Regions from separate parts of the Halopseudomonas sp. L-58 genome, predicted to be linked through region 2. Evidence: predicted binding sites of a transcription regulator. Region 2 holds the regulator's gene; the other holds the start of a gene.

Region 1 (7,347 bases), on a different contig from region 2:
TGCCTTGCTGGATATCGATCTTGTAAATGCCGGGGACCACGCCGCAGCCACCCAGAAGGCCGATAGAGACACTGCATAACAGCATGAAAAGGATTCGATTAAAGCTTTTTCGCGTCACGTGCTAACATCCGCTATCTTTGGAATGGCTGTATTGCCCTGATCATACCCGACTCATCCCGCCCTGCGAAGCGCTGAACGAGAATAGTGACATGGTTGAAAATCAAGAACTCCGCAAAGCCGGCCTGAAGGTCACGTTACCTCGGGTTAAGATCCTGCAAATGCTCGACGGTTCGAACGAGCGCCACATGAGTGCCGAGGACGTCTACAAGGCTTTGATGGAGGCGGGCGAGGACGTTGGCCTGGCAACCGTCTATCGCGTGTTGACGCAATTTGAAGCGGCCGGACTGGTCGTGCGCCACAACTTCGACGGCGGACACGCCGTGTTTGAGCTGGCCGACGGCGAGCACCACGACCACATGGTCTGTGTTGACTCTGGTGAAGTGGTCGAGTTCTTCGATCCTGAAATCGAGCGCCGTCAGCGCGAAATCGTCAAGGAGCACGGCTTCGAGCTGGTTGACCACAATCTGGTGCTGTATGTGCGCAAGGCTGGCGGCAAGTAACGTCAGATTGGACAAGCACTGATTTTTGGTGCAAAAAAACCGGGCCAGGCCCGGTTTTTTTATATCTGCTCAGTGTGCAACGCTGAGCAGCTTGCGGGCGTGGGCCAGTGATTCGTCGGTCAAGTCGACGCCGCCAAGCATGCGGGCGACTTCCTGTACGCGGGCGTTATCGTCCAGCTGGTCAATGCAGGTGCGTGTGCTGTTGCGGGTTTGCTGTTTGCGTACAAACAGGTGCTGATGCCCCTGAGCGGCGACCTGCGGCAGGTGGGTGACTGTCAGTACCTGGCCGCGCGCGCCAAGTTGGCGAAGCAGCTGGCCAACGATCTCGGCGGTCGGGCCGCCGATACCCACATCGACTTCGTCAAACACCAGTGTGGGAACGCGTGACGTCTGTGCGGTGATGACCTGAATGCCGAGGCTGATGCGTGACAGTTCGCCGCCAGATGCTACCTTGGCCAGCGGTTTGGCGGGCTGGCCGGGGTTGGCACTGACCAGGAATTCGACGGTTTCCAGCCCGGTTACCGGGTAGCTGTCGGCGTCCAACGGTGTCAGCTGCAGCTCGATTCGGCCACCGGGCATGCCCAGGCGCTGAATTTCCTGAGTTACTGCCTTGGCGAGTTTGGCTGCTCCCTTGCTGCGCTGTGCTGACAGTTTCTCGCTCAGTTGGCGATAGTGGGCCTGATAGGCAACCAGTTCTTCCTGCAGGCGCTCTGCGTCGGCAGCTTGTTGCTGCTGGCCTTCCAGTTCGTCGATCAGCTGCTGCTGCAGCGCGGGTAGCTCCTGCGGCTGAATACGGTGCTTGCGTGCCAGGTCATAAATGGCGCTGAGGCGTTCTTCCACGTACTGCTGGCGTTCAGGGTCGGCCTCGAAGTGGTCGAGGTAACGGGTCAGTTCGCCGACTGCTTCCTCGATCTGAATCTGTGCGCTGGCGAGCATGTCGCTGGCTTCACCCAGTTGCGGGCTGTGGCTTTTAAAGGCGTCCAGCCGACTCAGGCTGGCGGTCAGGGCTTCCAGCACGCTGCCTGCGTCATTTTCGCTGCAGATGTTGATGACTTGCTGGCAGGAATGCAGGATCTGGTCTGCGCTGGCGAGCTGACGCTGCTCGTTCTCCAGTTCGTCCAGTTCGCCGTCCTGCAGGCTCAGATTGTCCAGTTCGTCCAGTTGGTAGGTCAGCAGCTGCTGGCGAGCGGCCTGTTCTTCGCTTTGCTGGCTGGCCTGGCGTAGCGCCTTTTCGGTCTGGCGGCAGCGCTGAGCCGCCAGTTGAACCTGTCTCGCGAGTTCGCCGGCGCCGGCGTACTCGTCCAGCAGGCGTCGATGGGTATCGGTTTTCAGCAGCGACTGGTGCTCATGCTGGCTGTGAATGTCGATCAGCATTTCGCCGAGGGCACGCAGGTCCTGCTGGGGGCAGGGTGCGCCATTGATGTAGCCTCGTGAGCGGCCTTCGGCGGTGATCACGCGCCGGAGGATAACCTGGTCGTCGTCCTGCGTCAGGTCACGCTCATCGAGCCACTGGCGGGCTTCGGGAATGTCGCGAATGTCGAAGGTGGCGAGGATGTCGGCCTTGTCGGCGCCGGGGCGAACCGCGCCGCTGTCGGCGCGATCGCCAAGGGTGAGGGCCAGTGCATCGAGCATGATGGATTTGCCTGCACCGGTTTCGCCGGTAATCACGCTCATGCCGCCGCCCAGCTCGAGTTCCAGGGTGTCGACGATGGCGTAGTTGTTGACCGCGAGGTGGATCAGCATGGCGCGCTCCCGAGAAAATTGTTCTGGTTGTTTATACAGTAGTTTGCTTTGTGGCGACAAGTCCCCGCAATAGTACGAGCACACTGATTGATATTGACCCTTGAAGCTGTGTGGACTGTCCCCATATAGGTTGCCAGACGCGATCGGCGAGGCCGGTCGTTCATCATTGACTGCGTGTGCGGCGATTGCGCGCAAAGACACGCCCACCCTATGACAGGAGAAAGACATGGCAGAGGAACAGAGACCGGATCTGCAGGATCAGGACGACGTGGTCGATCAGACCGTTGCGACGCCCGAAGGCGATCTTGCCGCGCGCGTAGCGAGTCTGGAAGAACAGCTGGCTACCGCTCAGGATCAGGCTCTGCGGGCGGCGGCTGATGTGCAGAATGCGCGTCGCCGTGCCGAGCAGGATGTGGAGAAGGCGCACAAGTTTGCGCTGGAGCGTTTTGCCAATGATCTGCTGCCGATCATCGATAGTCTTGAGCGCGGCCTGGAGTTGTCCAATGCTGATGATCCGGCGATCAAGCCGATGCGCGAGGGTATTGAGCTGACCCTGAAGATGTTTGCCGACACCCTGGCGCGGTTCCAGGTAGTCCCGGTTCAGCCTGAGGGCGAGCCCTTCAATCCTGAACTGCATCAGGCCATGGCGATGGAAGAAAGTACCGCGGTTGAGCCGAACACCGTGCTCAAGGTGTTCCAGAAGGGTTACACCCTCAGCGGTCGCCTGTTGCGCCCGGCCATGGTTGTCGTCAGCAAGGCCCCGGCGGCGGGTGCCGCGCCCTCGATTGACGAGCAGGCTTGAAATTGATTTGGCAGCCCCCATCAAGGGCTCAAGCATAGTTGAACAGCGCCGCTGACCAAGACGCGGCAGTCAGATTCGGAGAGAAACTTATGGGCAAGATTATCGGTATCGACCTGGGGACCACCAACTCCTGTGTCTCTATTCTGGAAAACGGTTCCGCCAAGGTGATCGAGAACGCTGAGGGTGGTCGTACCACTCCGTCGATCGTCGCCTACACCAACGACGGTGAAACCCTGGTTGGCCAGTCGGCCAAGCGTCAGGCGGTTACCAACCCGCAGAATACCCTGTACGCGGTCAAGCGTCTGATCGGTCGTCGCTTTGAAGAAGACGTCGTTCAGAAAGACATCAAGCTGGTGCCGTACAAGATCGTCAAGGCCGACAATGGCGACGCCTGGGTTCAGGTAAATGACGAGAAAATGGCTCCGCCGCAGGTGTCTGCTGAAGTACTGAAGAAAATGAAGAAGACCGCCGAGGATTACCTTGGTGAGCCGGTTACCGAAGCGGTTATCACCGTTCCGGCCTACTTCAACGACAGTCAGCGTCAGGCTACCAAGGATGCTGGTCGCATCGCCGGTCTGGAAGTCAAGCGCATCATCAACGAGCCGACCGCGGCTGCTCTGGCCTACGGTATGGACAAGGCGCGTGGCGACTCCACCATCGTTGTGTACGACCTGGGTGGCGGTACCTTCGACGTCTCCGTGATCGAAATTGCCGAAGTGGACGGTGAGCATCAGTTCGAAGTGCTGGCCACCAATGGTGATACCTTCCTGGGTGGTGAAGATTTCGACATGCGTCTGATCGACTACCTGGCAGACGAGTTCAAGAAAGAGAACGGCGTTGATCTGCACAATGATCCGCTGGCGCTGCAGCGTCTGAAAGAAGCGGCTGAAAAGGCCAAGATCGAGCTGTCTTCCAGCCAGCAGACCGACGTCAACCTGCCGTACATCACTGCAGATGCGTCCGGTCCGAAGCACCTGAACGTCAAGGTGACGCGTGCCAAGCTGGAGTCGCTGGTTGAAGATCTGATCAAGCGCAGCATCGAGCCCTGCCGCATCGCGATGCAGGATGCCGGTCTGGATGTGTCTGACATCAACGACGTTATTCTGGTTGGTGGTCAGACCCGCATGCCGCTGGTGCAGAAGACCGTTGCCGAGTTCTTCAATAAGGAGCCGCGCAAGGACGTTAACCCGGACGAAGCGGTTGCCATCGGTGCCTCGATTCAGGGTGCGGTACTGGCCGGCGACGTGAAAGACGTGCTGCTGCTGGATGTTACTCCGCTGTCGCTGGGTATCGAAACCATGGGTGGCGTGATGACTACGCTGATCGAGAAGAACACCACCATCCCGACCAAAAAGTCGCAGGTATTCTCGACTGCAGACGACAACCAGACTGCGGTGACCATTCACGTGCTGCAGGGTGAGCGCAAGCAGGCGAGCCAGAACAAGTCGCTGGGCCGTTTCGATCTGGCCGACATTCCGCCGGCGCAGCGTGGCGTGCCGCAGATTGAGGTCAGCTTCGACATCGATGCCAACGGTATCCTCAACGTGTCTGCCAAAGACAAGGCAACCGGCAAAGAGCAGTCCATCGTGATCAAGGCGTCCTCTGGTCTGTCGGATGACGAAATCGAGAAGATGGTGCGTGATGCCGAGGCCAACGCTGAGGAAGACCGCAAGTTCGAAGAGCTGGTAACCGTGCGCAACCAGGCCGATCAGCTGGTTCACGCGACTCGCAAGACCCTGACCGAGGCGGGCGACAAGGCGACTGATGAAGAGAAGGCCGCCATCGAAACGGCGCTGAGCGATCTGGAAGCGGCGATCAAGACCGGCGACAAGGAAGAGATCGAGGCCAAGATCAACGCGTTGTCCGAGGCATCTGGCCCGCTGGTCCAGAAGATGTATGCCGAACAGGCTCAGGCTGGCAAGGGTGAAGGCCCGGCAGCAGGCGCGGAGTCCGGTAACGATGCGGACGACGTGGTCGACGCCGAGTTCGAAGAGGTCAAGGACAACAAGTAGGTCCTTGATGAACCGGGTAGGGTGGTGCACCGACGGCATGTCCGGTGTGCCGCCCTCCAACTCTGCCTGGCAACGCGGGAGCTTCTCCCGCGTTGCCGTTTGTGCCGGGTGTCTCTGTAAGGGAAGTCGAACACATGTCCAAGCGTGATTATTACGAAGTGCTGGGGGTCGAAAAGGGCGCCAGCGAGGCCGAGCTGAAAAAGGCCTATCGCCGTCTGGCGATGAAATACCATCCGGACCGTAACCCGGATGACGAGAATGCCGAAGAGAAGTTCAAGGAAGCGACCGAAGCCTACGAAGTGCTGACCGACGCCAACAAGCGCGCAGCCTACGATCAGTATGGTCACGCCGGCGTGGATCCGAGCATGGGTGGCGGTGCCGGTGGTTTTGGTGGCGGCGGCGCCAACTTCTCCGATATCTTCGGCGATGTATTTGGTGACATTTTCGGTGGCGGCGGCGGTCGTGGACGTTCCAGCGTGCAGCGCGGCAGTGACCTGCGTTACACCCTGGAGCTGGATCTGGAAGAGGCGGTGCGCGGTACCACGGTCACCATTCGTGTGCCGACCCTGGTTGCCTGCGAAACCTGTGATGGCAGCGGTGCGAAGAAGGGCACCACGCCGACAACCTGTACCACCTGCGGTGGTCATGGTCAGGTACGCATGCAGCAGGGCTTCTTCTCGGTGCAGCAGACCTGCCCGCGCTGTCATGGTACCGGCAAGATGATTACCGATCCGTGCAAGGACTGCCACGGCAATGGTCGCGTAGAGAAGCAGAAGAACTTGTCGGTCAAGGTTCCGGCCGGTGTTGATACCGGTGACCGTATCCGCCTGGCAGGTGAAGGTGAGGCCGGTGTTAATGGCGGCCCTGCCGGTGATCTGTATGTGGTTGTTTCGGTGCGCGAGCACAAGATCTTCCAGCGTGACGGCAAGAATCTGTACTGTGAGGTGCCGATCAGCTTCGTCGATGCGGCGCTGGGCGGAGAGCTTGAGGTGCCGACCCTGGACGGTCGGGTCAAGCTGAAGATTCCCGAGGGCGCGCAAACCGGTAAGCTGTTCCGCCTGCGCGGCAAGGGAGTGACGCCAGTGCGTGGTGGTTCGGCCGGTGATCTGCTCTGCCGGGTGGTTGTCGAAACGCCGGTCAACCTGACCAAGCGTCAGCGCGAATTGCTCGAAGAGCTGCGTCAAACACTTGAGGCCGAAGGCTCGAGTCAGTCGCCTCGTGCCAAGAGCTGGTTTGATGGTGTGAAGAACTTCTTCGAAGACATGAAATTCTGAGGCAGGTGCGCAAGATGAGACGGATTGCGGTAATTGGCGCTGCCGGGCGCATGGGGAAGACGCTGATCGAGGCAGTCGGTCAGACGGAAGGTGCTGCGCTGACGGCGGCGATTGAGCGCGCTGACAGTTCGCTGGTGGGCGCTGATGCGGGTGAGTTGGCCGGTTTCGGTCGCCTGGGCGTTGCGATCAGTGGTGACCTCAAGCAAGTGGTCGACGCCTTTGACGTGCTGATCGACTTCACTCATCCGACCACGACGCTGGTGAATCTGCAGATTTGCCGTGATGCAGGCAAGGCGATGGTGATCGGTACTACGGGTTTCTCCGAAGCTGAAAAGGCGTTGCTCGCCGAGGCCGGCAAGCAGATCCCTATCGTCTTTGCGCCCAACTTCAGTGTTGGCGTGAACCTCTGTCTCAAGCTGCTGGACATGGCTGCGCGGGTTATGGGGGATGAGGCTGATATCGAGGTTATCGAGGCGCACCACCGTCACAAGGTCGACGCTCCATCCGGAACGGCCCTGCGCATGGGGGAAGTCGTTGCCGACGCGCTTGGTCGCAATCTGGCTGACGTGGCTGTTTATGGGCGTGAAGGGCAGACCGGGGCGCGTGACCCCAAGACCATTGGTTTTGCGACGGTTCGCGCCGGTGACGTGGTCGGAGATCACACCGTGCTGTTTGCGACCGAGGGTGAGCGGGTAGAAATTACCCACAAGGCCTCCAGTCGGATGACCTTTGCCAAGGGTGCGGTGCGTTCGGCAATGTGGCTTGAGGGCCGTGGTGCGGGCCTGTTTGATATGCAGGACGTGCTCGGCTTTAAAGGCTAGACGGCGGAATGATGCACAAAAAAGGGTGGCCATGATGGCCACCCTTTTTTGTTCCTGCCGCCTTAGGGCCTGTTA
Region 2 (16,695 bases):
GCTCGGATTGCCGGCCGACAAGCAGATGTCGGAGCTCTCCGGTGGCTGGCGCCGCCGGGTGCTGCTGGCGCAGGCGCTGGTGGCAGAGCCGGACGTGCTGCTGCTGGACGAACCGACCAACCACCTGGATATTCATACCATCGCCTGGCTGGAAAGCGTGCTGCTGGAGTTCCGTGGTGCGGTGCTGTTTATCACCCACGACCGGGCATTCCTGCAGGCCTTGGCGACCCGCATTCTTGAGCTGGATCGCGGTCAGCTGATTGATTGGCAGGGTGACTATCGCAGCTTCCTGGAGCACAAGGAGCAGCAGCTGGCAGCCGAAGCGACAGCCAATGCGTTGTTCGACAAGAAGCTGGCGCAGGAAGAGGTCTGGATTCGTCAGGGCATCAAGGCCCGCCGTACCCGTAACGAAGGCCGTGTGCGCGCGCTCAAGGCGATGCGCGAAGAGCGTGCCCAGCGTATTGAGCGTCAGGGCAAGGCGAGCTTTCAGCTGGAAACTGCCGAGGCGTCCGGCAAGCGGGTTATTGAGGTCGAGAATGTCAGCTTTGCCTGGCCTGGCCGCGCGCCGCTGGTGCGTGACCTGTCGCTTAATGTGATTCGCGGGGATCGGATCGGTCTGATCGGCAACAACGGTTCCGGCAAAAGTACCCTGCTCAAGCTGCTGCTGGGGCAGTTGCAGCCAACCAGTGGCCGCATTCATAGCGGCACGCGGCTGGAGGTCGCCTACTTCGATCAGTTGCGTGATCAGCTCGATCCGGAAAAGACCGTGATCGACAATATTTCCGAAGGGCGCGACTTCATCGAGATCAATGGCGATCGCCGCCACATAATCAGCTATCTCGGGGACTTTCTGTTCTCTGCCGAGCGCGCCCGTACGCCGGTCAAGGCACTGTCCGGTGGCGAACGCGCAAGGCTGCTGCTGGCGCGCTTGTTCAGCAAGCCCGCCAACCTGCTGGTGCTCGATGAGCCGACCAACGATCTCGACGTGGAAACCCTGGAACTGCTGGAAGAAGTGCTCGCCGGTTTCGACGGCACCGTGCTGATCGTCAGCCACGACCGGGCGTTTCTGGATAACGTGGTCACCAGCAGTCTGGTGTTTGAAGGTCAGGGCAGGGTGCGTGAGTATGTCGGCGGCTATGCCGACTGGCTGCGGCAGGGCGGCAGTGTTGACCAACTCGCGGAGTGGGGTGAAAAGGCGCAGCCCCAGAGTGCGCCTGTTGCCGAGCCGACCCCTGAGCCGGTTCCGGCAGCACCGGCAGCAGCCGCCAAGCCCAAACTCAGCTACAAGTTGCAGCGCGAACTGGATGGCTTGCCTGCGGTGCTGGAAAAGCTGGAAGCGGAGCTGGAAGCCTTGCAGGTGCAGGTCGGTGATCCCGATTTCTACCTGCAGTCCCATGAGGTGACTGCCCCGGTGCTGGCGGCAGTGGAAGCCAAACAGGCCGAACTGGACGCCGCCATGGATCGCTGGGCGGAGCTGGAGGATATGGCGGGCGGCTAAGCCATCTCGCTCTGGCTACAAGCTACAAGCTACAAGCTACAAGCTACAAGCTACAAGCTACAAGCTACAAGCTACAAGCTACAAGCGAGGGAAGGCTGTCTTCCGGGTTTCTCCTGCAGCTTGAGGCTTGTGGCTTGCAGCTCCCGCAGGGGCGCTAGCCCTTCTTCCCCAGCCGCACGGCGATCACGTCGCAGGGCGCGCCGTGCAGTACGTCGTTGGCGGTTGAACCCAGCAGCAGCGCCAGGCCGTGGCGGCCGTGGCTGCCTACGACGATAAGGTCACAATCCTGCTCGGTGGCGACCCGGTGGATTTCCTGGCGCGGATGGCCGAAGGCAATCTGCAGCTGTTCTTCAGGCAGGCCGTAATCCGCAGCAAACAGCTGCATGCGCTCCTTTGCCTGCTCGAACTGCTGTTGCTGCAGCATCGACAGGTCCATGGGTACATCTCCGCCGTATGCCATTGCCAGCGGTTCTACCACGTGCAGCAATGACAGTTTTGCATTCAGGGCTTTGGCCAGCTGCAGAGCGTGGTCAGCGACAGCGCGGCACTCTTCGATCAGGTCAACCGCGACCAGCACGTGTTTGTACAGCATCGGCTCTTTCTCCTTTTTTGCAGCGATACTAGCAGTCTTGTCGAGCAAGGTGCAGCCCGTTTCTTCGAGGGCTTCCGCGGCTGCCTGGCGAACCTCGTCTATTCTCAGCATAGCGCCGATCAGGGCGTTGATGCAGACTGTTTCCGTCCGTTTTTTCATGGCCTGGCGGCAGCCGCGACTGCTGTGGAGACGGGTTTTTTGCTGCAGGCTGCATTGCTTGAAGAGAAAGTTGATGGTCTGGTTTGGAATTGGGTGTTCTTTTTATCTAATTGTTTTTAAAGAATTTATTTGTTGTTTTGTTGGGGGGAGACAGCTATTTTGGCGGCGCTGATGCCGCCCCCCAATTGACAACAGGGCTGAATTCAAAGAAGGTGTGCGCACCCGAATCAAACGGTCGTATGAATTTTTTGATTCAGCGTGTCCCCCGATTATCGGGATCGTTCATGACACTGGCAGGCGACGTGTCGGCAAAGAGACGTGGCTGGCCGGTGTTTCTCATGTGCTTTTCATAGCGTGGAGATCAGTTGATGATTTACGAAGGTAAAGCCATCACGGTTCAAGGCCTTGAAGACGGCATCGTCGAGCTCAGATTTGATCTGCAGGGCGAGTCGGTCAACAAGTTCAACAGCGCCACTCTGTCCGAGCTGCAGGCGGCGGTAGAGGCCATCCAGAACAATGCCGATGTCACCGGCGTTGTTGTCACCAGCGGCAAGGACGTTTTCATCGTCGGCGCCGACATCACCGAATTCGTTGGTACGTTCAAGCTGCCGGAAGAAGATCTGGTTGCCGGAAACCTGGAAGCCAACAAGATCTTCAACGCATTTGAAGACCTGAACGTTCCCACCGTTGCTGCCATCAATGGCATCGCGCTGGGTGGTGGTCTGGAAATGTGTCTGGCTGCCGATTTCCGTGTCATGGCCGCCAGCGCCAAGATCGGTCTGCCGGAGGTCAAGCTGGGTATCTACCCGGGCTTCGGCGGCACCGTTCGCCTGCCGCGCCTGATCGGCGTGGACAACGCCATCGAGTGGATCTGCGGCGGTACCGAGCAGCGTGCCGACAAGGCTCTGAAAGCCGGTGCAGTTGATGCGGTTGTTGCCGATGACCAGCTCAAGGCGGCTGCCATTGACGTGATCAAGCGTGCCATCGCCGGCGAGCTGGACTACAAGGCCAAGCGTCAGCCCAAACTGGAAAAGGTCAAGCTGAACACCATCGAGCAGATGATGGCGTTTGAAACCTCCAAGGGTTTCGTCGCCGGTCAGGCTGGCCCGAACTACCCGGCCCCGGTTGAAGCGATCAAGACCATCCAGAAGGCCGCCAACCACGGCCGTGAAAAGGCGCTGGAAATTGAAGCTGCCGGTTTTGCCAAGCTGGCCAAGACCTCTGTTGCTGCCAGCCTCGTTGGTCTGTTCCTGAACGATCAGGTGCTCAAGCACAAAGCCAAGAAGTACGACAAGCAGGCTGGTGATGTGAAGCTGGCTGCCGTGCTGGGCGCAGGCATCATGGGTGGCGGTATCGCCTACCAGTCTGCCGTCAAGGGCACTCCGATCCTGATGAAGGATATCCGCGAGGAAGGCATCCAGCTGGGTCTGGACGAAGCCTCCAAGCTGCTGGGCAAGCGTGTTGCCAAAGGCCGCATGAAGCCTGAGCAAATGGCCAAGGCGCTGAATGCCATCCGTCCGACCATGTCTTACGGCGACTTCAAGGAAGTTGACCTGGTGGTTGAAGCGGTTGTCGAGAATCCGAAGGTCAAGCACGCGGTGCTGGCAGAAGTGGAAGGTCAGGTAACGGAAGACACCATCATCACTTCCAATACCTCGACTATCTCCATCACCTATCTGGCCGAGGCGCTCAAGCGTCCGGAGAACTTCTGCGGCATGCACTTCTTCAACCCGGTACACATGATGCCGCTGGTTGAGGTTATCCGTGGCGCGAAGTCCAGCGACAAAGCGGTTGCCACCACTGTTGCCTACGCCAAGAAGATGGGCAAGACCCCGGTTGTGGTCAACGACTGCCCCGGCTTCCTGGTCAATCGTATCCTGTTCCCGTATTTCGGTGGCTTTGCTCGCCTGATCGGCATGGGTGCCGACTTCCAGCGCGTTGACAAGGTCATGGAAAAGTTTGGCTGGCCGATGGGCCCGGCTTACCTGATGGACGTTGTCGGCATGGACACCGGTCACCACGGCCGTGACGTCATGGCTGAAGGCTACCCGGACCGTATGGCCGACAAGACCCGCACCGCTGTTGACGTCATGTACGACGCCGGCCGCCTGGGTCAGAAGACCGGCAGCGGCTTCTATGCCTACGAGATGGACAAGAAGGGCAAGCCGAAGAAGGTTGTCGACGCCAAGGCTTATGAACTGCTGAAAGAAGTGGTTCTGGAGCAGCGCGAGTTCACCGACGAGGAAATCATCGAAATCATGATGGTTCCGCTGTGCCTGGAAACCGTACGCTGCCTGGAAGATGGCATCGTCGAGTCCGCGGCTGACGCAGATATGGGTCTGGTCTACGGTATCGGCTTCCCGCCCTTCCGTGGTGGCGCCCTGCGTTACATCGACACCATCGGCGTGGCCGAGTTTGTTGCCATTGCTGATAAATACGCCGAGTTCGGCGCCATGTACGCACCGACTGAAAAGCTGCGTGAAATGGCGAAGAACGGTCAGAAATTCTTCGGTTAACCGCGGAACGTACAGAGCGAGAGTAAATCTATGAGCCTGAATCCGAGAGACGTCGTAATTGTCGATTTCGGCCGCACCCCGATGGGCCGTTCCAAGGGCGGCATGTATCGCAACGTGCGTGCTGAAACCCTGTCCGCCAACCTGATTACCGGCGTACTGGCACGTAACCCGAAGATCGATCCGGCAGAAGTCGAAGATGTGATCTGGGGCTGTGTAAACCAGACCCTGGAGCAGGGTTGGAACATCGCACGCATGGCGTCGCTGATGACCCCGATTCCGCACACCAGTGCCGCGCAAACCGTCAGCCGTCTGTGTGGTTCGTCCATGAGTGCGCTGCACACCGCTGCTCAGGCGATCATGACCGGTAACGGTGATGTGTTCGTCGTCGGTGGCGTCGAGCACATGGGTCACGTTGGCATGATGCACGGTGTTGATCCGAACCCGGCACTGTCGCTGTACGCTGCCAAGGCGTCCGGCATGATGGGTCTGACTGCTGAAATGCTGGGCAAGATGCATGGCATCACCCGCGAGCAGCAGGACGCCTTCGGTGAGCGTTCTCACCGTCTGGCGCACAAGGCCACCGTCGAAGGTAACTTCAAGGATGAAATCATCCCGATGGAAGGCCATGACGAGAACGGCTTCCTGCGGGTGTTCACCGAGGACGAAACCATTCGCCCGGAAACCACCATCGAGAGCCTGGCTGCCCTGCGCCCGGCGTTCAACCCGAAAGGCGGTACCGTCACTGCGGGTACCTCCTCGCAGATCACTGACGGCGCTTCCTGCATGATCGTGATGTCTGCCGAGCGCGCCCAGGCCCTGGGTCTTGAGCCGCTGGCGGTCATTCGCTCCATGGCGGTTGCCGGTGTTGATCCGGCGATCATGGGTTACGGTCCGGTACCGTCCACCAAGAAGGCACTGCAGCGCGCCGGCCTGACCATGGATGACGTCGACTTCGTTGAACTGAACGAAGCCTTCGCTGCCCAGGCACTGCCGGTCCTGAAAGACCTGAAGCTGCTGGACAAGATGGACGAGAAAGTGAACCTGCACGGCGGTGCGATCGCCCTGGGTCACCCGTTTGGCTGCTCCGGTGCACGTATCTCCGGTACTCTGCTGAACGTCATGAAACAGAACGGCGGCACTATCGGTATCTCTACCATGTGCGTTGGTCTGGGTCAGGGTATCACCACAGTCTTCGAGCGTGTCTGAAGCCTGCAGGTGGTAGCGAAAGCCGAGGCCTTGTGCCTCGGCTTTTTTATTGATGCTGACACTGGATACAGAGGAGGGCAGTAATGCGTCCGGGACGTTATCGGCACTATAAAGGAAAGGACTATCAGGTCATCGGTCTGGCGCGGCACTCGGAGACCGAGGAGCCGCTCGTCGTGTATCGAACCCTGTACGGCGACTTCGACCTCTGGGTAAGACCGCTGGCCATGTTCAACGAAGTGGTCGAGGTTGACGGCGAGTCACATCCGCGCTTTACCTTTATCAGCGAAGACGTGTAGGCTCTGGCCCCTCCAGCCCATCCGGCAGTTTGCCGTGTGATGTGGCTGAGTCGCCAGTTTCGAGTTCAGTTCGGGTCAGGAAAAAAAGTATCCATGGGAAAAGCACTGGTCATTGTGGAGTCGCCAGCCAAGGCCAAGACAATCAACAAGTATCTCGGTAACGAGTATGTGGTGAAGTCGAGTATCGGCCATATTCGCGACCTGCCCACCAGCGGCAGTGGCAAGACCGAAAGCAAACCCAGGGGTGGGCGCAAGACCGCTGCCAGCGAGCAGGAAAAGCAGCAGAAAGCCAGGGCGCAACTGGTCAAGCGCATGGGTGTCGATCCGGAGAACGACTGGAAGGCCCACTACGAAATTCTGCCCGGCAAGGAAAAGGTCGTCGACGAGCTGCGTCGTCTGGCCAAGGACGCCGACACCGTCTATCTCGCAACGGACTTGGACCGCGAAGGGGAAGCCATCGCCTGGCACCTGCGCGAGAGCATCGGTGGCGACGATTCACGCTACAAGCGCGTGGTGTTCAACGAAATCACCAAAAAGGCTATCCAGGAGGCGTTCTCGCAGCCTGGTGAGCTGGATATGAACCGTGTCAATGCCCAGCAGGCGCGTCGTTTCCTTGATCGCGTGGTGGGTTATATGGTTTCGCCGCTGTTGTGGCAGAAGATTGCTCGCGGGCTTTCTGCTGGCCGCGTGCAGTCGGTGGCGGTCAAGCTGATCGTTGATCGTGAGCGCGAAATCCGTGCCTTTGTGCCTGAGGAGTTCTGGGAGGTGCATGCGCGCCTGAACACGCCCAAGGCAGAAAGTGTCCGCTTCGAGGTGGTCAAGCAGAACGGTGAGACCTTCCGCCCGACCAACAAGGCGCAGACCGATGCCGCGCTGGCGGTGCTTGAAAAGGCGGCCTACAAGGCGGTCAAGCGTGAGGACAAGCCGACCAGCTCGCGTCCGAATGCGCCCTTTATTACCTCCACACTGCAGCAGGCTGCCAGTACGCGCCTGGGTTTCAGTGTGAAGAAAACCATGATGATGGCCCAGCGTCTCTACGAGGCGGGTTACATCACCTATATGCGTACCGACTCGACCAATCTGTCGGCGGATGCCATTGCGATGGCGCGCAGCTATATCGAAAGCAACTTTGGCGACGCCTACCTGCCGGAAAAGCCGAACCTGTACAGCAGCAAGGAAGGCGCGCAGGAAGCACACGAAGCCATCCGTCCTTCCGACGTCAAGCTCAAGCAGACCGATCTCAAGGGCATGGAGCGCGATGCTGAACGTCTGTATGAGTTGATCTGGCGTCAATTTGTGGCGTGTCAGATGACGCCGGCCAAGTACCTGTCGACCAGTATCCAGGTAGCCGCTGGCGAGTTTGAGTTGCGTGCCAAGGGCCGCATTCTCAAGTTTGACGGCTATACCCGGGTGATGCCGCAGCAGGGCAAGGGCGGCGAAGACGAGGTGTTGCCGGAGATCAAGGTTGATGATGTGCTGGCGCTGCAGGGCCTGGACCCCAAGCAGCACTTCACCAAGCCGCCGGCGCGCTACGCCGAAGCCAGCCTGGTCAAGGAGCTGGAAAAACGCGGCATTGGCCGCCCTTCGACCTATGCGTCGATTATTTCCACGATTCAGGATCGTGGCTACGTGACCCTGAATAACCGCCGGTTCTACGCCGAGAAGATGGGCGATATCGTTACCGAGCGCCTGAACGAGAGCTTCCCGAACCTGATGGACTATGGCTTTACCGCGAAGATGGAGGAGTCACTGGATGACGTCGCTCACGGTGAAGTGCTGTGGAAGCAGGTGCTGAATAATTTCTATGCCGATTTCAGTGCCAAGTTGAGTGCCGCCTCTGCGTCTGGTGAAGATAAGGGGATGCGCGCGAATCAGCCGACGATGACCGATATCCCGTGTCAGGATTGTGGTCGACCGATGATGATTCGTACGGCCTCGACGGGTGTGTTCCTCGGCTGTTCCGGTTATGCCCTGCCACCGAAAGAGCGTTGCAAGGCGACCATTAACCTGGTGCCGGGCAATGAAGTGGCGGCAGATGACGAAGAAGGCGAGTCTCGCGTGCTGCGTGGCAAGCATCGTTGCGCTATCTGCGGCACCGCGATGGACAGTTATCTGATCGACGAGCGGCGCAAGTTGCATGTCTGTGGTAACAACCCGGATTGCTCGGGTTTCGAGATCGAGACAGGTCAGTTCAAGATCAAGGGCTATGACGGTCCAACCCTTGAGTGCGACAAGTGCGGCAGCGAAATGCAGCTCAAGACTGGCCGTTTCGGCAAGTATTTCGGCTGTACCAACAGCGAGTGCAAGAACACCCGCAAGCTGCTGCGTAACGGTGAGGCCGCGCCGCCGAAAGCGGATCCGGTGCCGATGCCGGAACTCAAGTGTGAAAAGGTTGATGATGTATACGTACTGCGCGACGGTGCTTCCGGCCTGTTCCTGGCTGCAAGCCAGTTCCCGAAAAACCGGGAAACCCGGGCGCCTCTGGTCAAGGAGCTGATTCCGCACAAGGCGGAGATTGATCCGAAATACCACTTCCTGCTGGATGCGCCGGTGGCTGATCCTGACGGCAATCCGACTGTCGTGCGCTACAGCCGCAAGACCAAGGAGCAGTACGTGCAGACCGAAGTTGAGGGCAAGCCCACAGGGTGGCGGGCTTTCCATGATGGCAAGCAGTGGTCGGTGGATGACGGCCGCAGCAAGAAGGCCAAGCGGTAAGGCAGGCAACCATGGCTAATGAAGTCTATACCCGCACCAATCAGGCGTTGTATTTTGCCCGCCGTGCGATCGAGTCCTGGCAGCAGGCAGAGCAGAGCGACGCGATCGATGCACTGACGCAGGCGCAGTATCATCGTGAGCATGCGGTTTTTCATCTCTACCGGGGCGTATTGGCGCTGATTCATGAGGTGGCAGACCGGTACCGCTGGCCGCTGGTTGATGCGCGTCAGGTCGAATCGGTGCTGGTACCCGCGGTAGTCAGTCGGTTTCCCGGTCCCGAGCTGGCGGAACTCACCGAGCTGGCTGACAGCGCTGGTACCTGGCTGGCCGGTGTCATTGCCGCCTGGCAGCGATTGCAGGCACCGCCGCAGCCGGTCGACAACTCGACCAACTCGCTGATTGCCACCAGTGCCACGCCGGTCACCGAGTGGACCAGTGTGCAAGCCGAGGAAGTCCTGCAGGAGGTTTCCCGTCGCGTACGTGCCTATCGCGACGGCATGCAGGAATGGTGAAGGCGGGATCGCGGATGCCGTGAGTACGGCGCTGTGTTACACTGCGCGCAGTTCAGACAGGAGATATCCGCAATGCCTTCACCCTTCCTTGAAATCGTCGAGCTCGCCAATGGCAAGGTTGCTCTGCGCCGTTCCGACGAAGAGGGTGAGCCGTTGGTGGTGATCGAGTTTTCCCGCGATGCGCGGGAATATCTGCAGGAAAGCTATATTGAAGTTGCCAAGGCGATGATCAGTGCCGGCATGCAGGCCGCTGGCCAGATGATGGATGAGGATGACGACGGCGACGCCATCCCTGAAAGCCGTGTCCTGCATTAATCGACACCGCGATAGTTCAAAGGCCAGCATTGAGCTGGCCTTTTTTGTATCTGTTTTCAGCCCAGATGGACGTTCAGGCTGTGGCAGCGGCCGGCCTGGGCCGCTCGTTCCAGGCGCGGGGCAATGCAGCTGTCGTGATCAAGCCAGCTGACAACGGTATGGCTGCCGCCCATCCTGAGCAGGTCGCAGCAGAGTTTGAGGCTGTCCATGCCGGCCTTGGAGCGCACGATCATGATGCGTTGAGGGTCGAGGTTGGCGCCGCGAAGCCATTGCTGGCTGAGTGCAGCGGGCGGGTCGATCAGGGTAAGCCAGCGCCGGCTGTCTTTCTGGCTCAGTTCGCGCAGCACCGGGGCCAGCCACTGCAGGCACTGGCGGGCGCTGCCTTGCAGGGTCATCTCGCTGTAACTGCCATCCTGTTCATCATCCTGCGGCAGTGCCTGTGCTGGCTGCGCAAAGGCACGGTGCTTCAGGCGTGTTGCCATCAGGGCGTTGTGAAACAGGTCGGTCTGGGTCAGGGTCTGTTGCTCGGTGCGGGCGTACTGCATGATCAGCTCCTCAGCGGCGGATAACTCCGACGCTTAAACCTTCAATGGTAAGTTCCTGTTCTGCAAGGTCGATCTCAATCGGCCTGAAGTCCGGGTTTTCTGCAATCAGCGAGACCTTGCGGCCCTGGCGCTGAAAGCGTTTTACCGTGACTTCTTCTCCTATGCGGGCCACTACGACCTGCCCGTTACGGGCTTCGCTGGTGCGGTGTACTGCCAGCAGGTCGCCGTCCATGATGCCGATGTCTTTCATGCTTTCCCCATGGACCCGCAGCAGGTAGTCGGCGCGGGGAGTGAAAAAGTCGGGGGAGATACGGCAATGGTCTTCGATATTTTCAAGCGCCAGAATCGGCGCACCGGCTGCCACTCGACCGATCACCGGAAGCTGGTCATCACTGGCTTCGCTATCCGATTCCGGCAGGCGAATACCGCGCGAGGCGCCGGGGATCATCTCGATAGCGCCCTTGCGGGCCAGGGCGCGCAGATGGTCTTCGGCTGCGTTGGGCGACTTGAAGCCCAGAGTCTTGGCAATATCGACGCGCGTCGGCGGGTAGCCGTTGCTGTCCATGTATTCCTTGATGAACGCCAGAACCTGCTGTTGTCGCGCGGTAAGTTTCTGCATGGCGGGTTGCCTGTGTTTTTATCCAGTAACTGAGATTATATACAGTTGTTTTGCTCCGGCAACCCCTAATTTTCGTGTCGCTGTTCACCGGTTTGCCAAAGGGAGGATGGGATTTACGTGGGCGGGGAGGTAGTCTGGGGTTGACACTAAAATCGTTTTAAACGTATGTTTGAAACGAATGTTTGCCTCACTTGGGGGAGCGCATGGCGCAGTCCGACACGGTCAAGCGAATACTTGACGCCGCAGAACAGCTTTTTGCCGAAAAGGGTTTCGCGGAAACCTCTCTACGTCTGATCACCAGCAAGGCAGGCGTCAATCTGGCCGCGGTCAACTACCATTTTGGCTCAAAGAAGGCATTGATTCAGGCCGTGTTCGTCCGGTTCCTGGACCCCTTCGTCAGCAGCCTTGAGAAGGAACTGGATCTGCGCGAGTCGCGTGACAAGGGCGCGCCACCCAGTCTTGAGGTGCTGCTCGAAATGCTGGTTCAGCAGGCGCTGGCAGTGAAGCCGCGCAACGGCCATGACCTCTCAACCTTCATGCGGTTGCTAGGGCTCGCATTCAACCAGAGCCAGGGCCATCTGCGCAAATACCTCAGCGAGGTGTATGGCAAGGTATTTCAGCGTTATATGCAGCTTCTGGTCAGTGCTGTGCCGGGCATCCCTCCGCAGGAGCTGTTCTGGCGCGTTCACTTTATGCTCGGCAGCGCGGCCTTCACCATGTCCAGCATGAAGGCGCTGCGTGCGATTGCGGAGGCGGAGCTGGGCGAGCCGCGTCCGGTCGACGATGTGTTGCGGCTGATGGTTCCGTTCCTGGCAGCCGGAATGCGCGCCGAGAGCGCGACGTTGAGCCGGCCCGAGGCGATGGCGCTGTAACCTGCATTTACCTCCGCTGCGCTGTCCGCTAAGGTGTGCGCAGCGCTGGAGGTGACATGCAGCTCGATCATATTCATATTTCCCTGAACGATCAGACCCTGGTTGGCTTCTGCGCTGGCGAGGTTGTCTGTCGTTATGCCGTATCCACAGCGCTTAATGGCCCTGGCGAGCAGGAAGGGTCCGGCTGCACGCCGCGCGGCGCCCATCGGGTGCGCGCACGAATCGGCGATGGTCAGCCGTTGGGGGCCGTGTTCATCGGCCGGCGTCCCACCGGGGAGGTATGGACCCGGGCGCTGGCGGAGCAATTTCCCGAGCGAGACTGGATTCTGACCCGAATTCTCTGGCTCTGCGGTGAGCAGGTCGGATTCAACCGTGGTGGCCGGGTTGATTCCCAGCGCCGCTATATCTATCTGCATGGTACCGGCGACGATCAGCCGATGGGTGCGCCGCTGTCCCATGGCTGCATTCGTCTGCGCAATGCCGACATGCTGGAACTGTTCGAGCGTACGCCGGTCGGTTGTAGCGTTCAGATTGACGCGCAGTAATGATGCGCTGTCGTTTTCAGGAGAAGCAATATTGAAACAGGGTGCCTTGATGCTGGATCTGCCTGGCCTGTGGCTGGAAGCAGAGGACAGGCAGTTGTTGCGTCAGCCGGAAGTCGCCGGCTTGATCTTGTTTGCGCGCAATACAGAATCGCCGCGCCAGGTCGCCGAGCTGGTGAGGGCCATCCGCAAGGAGCGCCCGGACATGCTGATAGCGATAGACCAGGAAGGCGGGCGCGTTCAGCGCCTGCGCCGTGACGTACTCAGGCTGCCCGCGCTGGCTGACGTCGCTGCGGTGGCTGACGCGCAGGCTGACGCGGTGGCCCGGGCTGCTGCCTGGGTAATGGCGACCGAGATGCTGGCCTGTGGTATCGATATCAGCTTTGCGCCGGTTCTCGATCTTGATTACGGTCGCAGTCAGGTGATCGGTAATCGCTCGCTGGGCGGCGATCCTGATCGGGTGGCGCGTCTCGCCAGTGCCTATATTGATGGTCTGCACGCGGCGGGTATGGCGGCCACCGGCAAGCACTTCCCTGGCCACGGCTGGGCCGAGGCGGATTCGCACTTTGCGCTGCCGGTGGATGACCGGTCACTGGAGGATATTCGCCAGAGCGATCTGGTGCCCTTTGCGGCGCTGGCCGGCAAGCTGGACGGCATCATGCCGGCGCACGTTGTGTATTCTCGGGTCGACCCTTTGCCTGCCGGGTTTTCCACCCGCTGGCTGCAGGACATCCTGCGCGCAGAGCTGGGTTTTGATGGCGTTATCTTCAGTGATGATCTGACCATGGCCGGCGCGCATGCGGTTGGCGGTATGGCAGAGCGGATCGATGCCGCGCAGGCGGCGGGGTGCGACATGCTGCTGATTTGCAATGATCGTGCGGCGGCGGAAGAAGGGCTGGTGCACGCGCAGAAGCAAGGCTTGCAATGCCCGGCCCGCATCGCTCGCATGCTGACGCTCAGGCCGGCCGGTGCCGATTACCATGCGACGCCAGAATGGCGTCAGGCTGTTTCCTTGTTGAGGGAGTTTGATCTGGTTTGAATGATTTCATCGAACAGTTGCCGGAGCAGTTGCAGCTCGATCAGCTTCCGCTGATCGGCGAGGCCTGGATCTACCAGGTGTTTGCAGTGGTGCTGGCGTCGCTGATGACCGCCTATATCGTCAAGCGTGTGCTGGACCACATGCAAAAGCGTGCCGAGAAAACCCGCAATATCTGGGACGATGCGCTGGTCGATGCGGCCCGGCGCCCGGCCTGGGTGCTGATCTGGAGTATGGGGCTGCTTTGGGCGGCGCGGATTACTGCGCTGCAGATGGATGATGACCTGGCAGCGGTGCTGGATCAGGTGCAGCGGGTGCTGCTGATCGTGCTGCTGACCTGGTTTATCCTGCGCATGATGCGGCAGGTTGAGCAGCGGCTTGTTGATCCTGCCTACAGGGAGACACCGGCCGACAAAACGACGGTTGGTGCGATTGGCAAGTTGCTCAGGGCTTCGGTGGTCATCACTGCGGCGCTGGTCGTGTTGCAGTCGCTCGGATACAGCATTTCCGGGGTGCTGGCATTTGGTGGTATTGGTGGTATTGCCGTCGGCTTTGCTGCCAAGGATCTGCTTGCGAACTTCTTCGGCGGGCTGATGATCTATCTGGATCGCCCCTTTGTGGTGGGCAACTGGATACGCTCGCCGGATCGCAACATTGAAGGTACCGTCGAGGATATCGGCTGGCGTTTGACCCGGATTCGCACCTTCGACAAGCGCCCGCTATACATCCCCAACGCGGTGTTCGCCAATATTGTGGTGGAAAACCCCTCGCGCATGACCCATCGGCGAATTTACGAGCATATCGGTATTCGCTATGACGATATCAAGCGCATGGAGCCGATTGTGGCGGATGTGCGCAAGATGCTGCAGGCGCATGAGGATATCGATCAGGAACAGACTCTGATGGTGTTCTTTGATCGCTGCTCGCCGTCGTCGGTGGATTTCTTTATCTACTGCTTCACGACGCCGGTATGGGCCGAGTTCCACCGGGTGAAGGAGGATGTGCTGTTGAAGATTCTGGCGATCGTCGAGAAGCATGAGGCTCAGGTCGCATTTCCGACGTCGACCATTCATTTGCCGGATGCGCTTGAGTTGCGCAGCGCTCAGCTTGCCGACGGGCGGCCGCGCGATTCTGTGCGTGAGCTGCAGGAGAGTGACGCGTGAGCGGGATTTGGGGTGTTATCGGTGGTACCGGCCTCAGTGCCCTGGACGGTCTGGAAATCGAGAGTGAAGAGCTGATTCAGACTCCTTGGGGTGCGCCTTCTGCGCCGGTTGTCCGTGGCCGTATTGACGGGCAGGCGGTCTGTTTTCTGGCGCGGCATGGTCATCCGCATCGGATACCGCCGCATCGGGTCAATTACCGGGCAAACCTCTGGGCGCTGCGGGAAGCCGGAGTTGATCGCATCGTTGCGGTCAATGCGGTCGGCGGTATTCACCCGCAGTTGCAGACCGGCACGTTCTGCGTGCCGGATCAGCTGATCGACTATACGTGGGGGCGTGCCTCGACTTACTTCGAGGATGATCTGCAAAGCGTCACCCACATTGATTTCACCTCGCCCTACGACGAGCCAGTGCGCGAGCAGCTGCTGGCCGCCCTCAAGGCGCAGAATATCGGTTGTCTGCCGTTTGGCGTCTACGCGGCAACCCAGGGGCCGCGGCTGGAAACTGCGGCCGAGATTCGAAGGTTGGAGCGCGATGGCGCGGATCTGGTCGGCATGACCGGTATGCCCGAGGCGGCGCTGGCCCGAGAGCTGGGGCTCGCCTACGCCTGTCTGGCGCTGGTGGTCAATCCGGCGGCCGGCAAGGCGACCGAGGTGATTACCATGGAAGCTATCGAGGCGGTTGTCGTGGCAGGCATGCAGCAGGTCAAGGCTGTGCTGCAGCGGCTACTGCAGGGCCCGCCACACGCCTGAGTGTGCGGCGGGCTGAGGTGATCAGCGGCTGATGGTGACCAGCATGCCAAGGCTCTGATGGTCCAGGTAATGAACTTCACCCGGGCGCAATGCGCGGGTTTGATGCAGGAACTCGGAAATCAGTGGCGTCTCGGACTGCAGTTGCAGTTCCGCCGCTGAGCGGTTGCGCCAGAACGCTACCTTCAGTTCGGTCAGGGTTGCCTGGCGCAGGTTAACCAGCCCCTGAATCGGATAAACCCCGTTTTCTGGATTGCCGCGGTGCAGGGCGACGACCAGGTCGTTATCCAGTGGTTGTGACCATGCCCGATGCAGGTAGATCTGATAGCCGTTCTGCTCCAGCTTGCGGGCCTGGTCACTGAGGCGGTAGCGGGTCTGGTCGATGGCGCGAACATCGGTTCGCGCAGTGTTTTCCAGATCTACCGCGTCTACTTCCCAATCAAGCTCCGGATTGCTGCCCTGTACCAACGGTGCCGACGGCTGACCGAAAAAGACGACTTCGACCAGATACTCTTCGGCGCTGGCCACCAGCGAGAAGCCGGCCAGGGTGGACAGCAGGGCAATCGAGAGCAGTTTGCTCAGCAGTTTCATGGGCGTTTTCCTTTGCCTTGAGGGGTGTCTTTCGGGATGTTGGCGAGGCGCTCGAACAGGGCTTCGACCGTGTTCAGGCGCAGCTCGGCATTGCCCATGGGCGAATTGAAGCGAAATACCGTAGTGCCTTCAAGTCGATAGCGCTGCGGGTTGTCCTGAATCATACGCACCAGCACCATCGGATCGATGCGGGTATCTGCAGCAAACTCGATACGGCCATGCTCGGCACCCACGTCAATCTTGGTAATGCCCAGCGGCTCGCAACGCAGTTTCAGCGAGGTGATCCGGAACAGGGTTTTTACCGGTTCCGGCAGCAGGCCGAAGCGGTCGATCATTTCAACCTGAAGATCCTTCAGAGCATCCTCGTCTGCGGCGTTAGCGATGCGCTTGTAGAGGATCAGGCGGGCGTGCACGTCGGGCAGGTAGTCTTCGGGAATCAGCGCCGGCAGGCGCAGATTGATATCGGTTCCGCCGCCCAGTGGTTGTTCCAGCTCAGGCTGCTTGCCTTGCTTGATCGCCTTGACGGCGCGTTCGAGCATTTCCATGTACAGGGTAAAGCCGACCGCCTGAATCTGGCCGCTCTGGCCTTCGCCCAGCAGCTCGCCGGCGCCGCGAATTTCGAGGTCGTGGGTGGCCAGAGTGAAGCCGGCGCCCAGATCCTGGGCGGCGGCGATGGCTTCCAGGCGTTTCTCTGCGTCGCTGGTTATCTTTCGGCCTTCCGGAGTAAGCAGGTAGGCATAGGCCTGGTGGTGGCTGCGGCCAACGCGCCCGC

The links. Region 2 encodes LexA, which represses DNA repair genes until DNA is damaged. Its sites were predicted from a motif close to CTGTNTNNNNANACAG; they were not measured.
Region 1: recN (DNA repair protein RecN) is a predicted target of LexA. The motif match lies at 2,387-2,402, and genes of this name have one in related genera.

What each region holds. Positions count from the first base shown of each region.
Region 1 is NZ_JBSXON010000036.1:504-7,850, forward strand. It holds partial or broken gene AC13EY_RS03185 (outer membrane protein assembly factor BamE) at 1-85, opposite strand, end outside; gene fur (ferric iron uptake transcriptional regulator) at 210-620, shown strand; gene recN (DNA repair protein RecN) at 690-2,363, opposite strand; gene grpE (nucleotide exchange factor GrpE) at 2,590-3,165, shown strand; gene dnaK (molecular chaperone DnaK) at 3,255-5,177, shown strand; gene dnaJ (molecular chaperone DnaJ) at 5,312-6,451, shown strand; gene dapB (4-hydroxy-tetrahydrodipicolinate reductase) at 6,466-7,272, shown strand.
Region 2 is NZ_JBSXON010000085.1:129,646-146,340, reverse strand. It holds gene AC13EY_RS17405 (ATP-binding cassette domain-containing protein) at 1-1,498, shown strand, start outside; gene AC13EY_RS17400 (universal stress protein) at 1,653-2,090, opposite strand; gene AC13EY_RS17395 (hypothetical protein) at 2,076-2,369, shown strand; gene fadB (fatty acid oxidation complex subunit alpha FadB) at 2,618-4,765, shown strand; gene fadA (acetyl-CoA C-acyltransferase FadA) at 4,796-5,971, shown strand; gene AC13EY_RS17380 (DUF1653 domain-containing protein) at 6,055-6,267, shown strand; gene topA (type I DNA topoisomerase) at 6,361-8,982, shown strand; gene AC13EY_RS17370 (DUF6586 family protein) at 8,994-9,494, shown strand; gene AC13EY_RS17365 (hypothetical protein) at 9,567-9,809, shown strand; gene sulA (SOS-induced cell division inhibitor SulA) at 9,866-10,354, opposite strand; gene lexA (transcriptional repressor LexA) at 10,365-10,973, opposite strand; gene AC13EY_RS17350 (TetR/AcrR family transcriptional regulator) at 11,177-11,845, shown strand; gene AC13EY_RS17345 (L,D-transpeptidase) at 11,902-12,390, shown strand; gene nagZ (beta-N-acetylhexosaminidase) at 12,440-13,426, shown strand; gene AC13EY_RS17335 (mechanosensitive ion channel family protein) at 13,423-14,586, shown strand; gene AC13EY_RS17330 (S-methyl-5'-thioinosine phosphorylase) at 14,583-15,335, shown strand; gene AC13EY_RS17325 (CsiV family protein) at 15,357-15,923, opposite strand; gene mfd (transcription-repair coupling factor) at 15,920-16,695, opposite strand, start outside.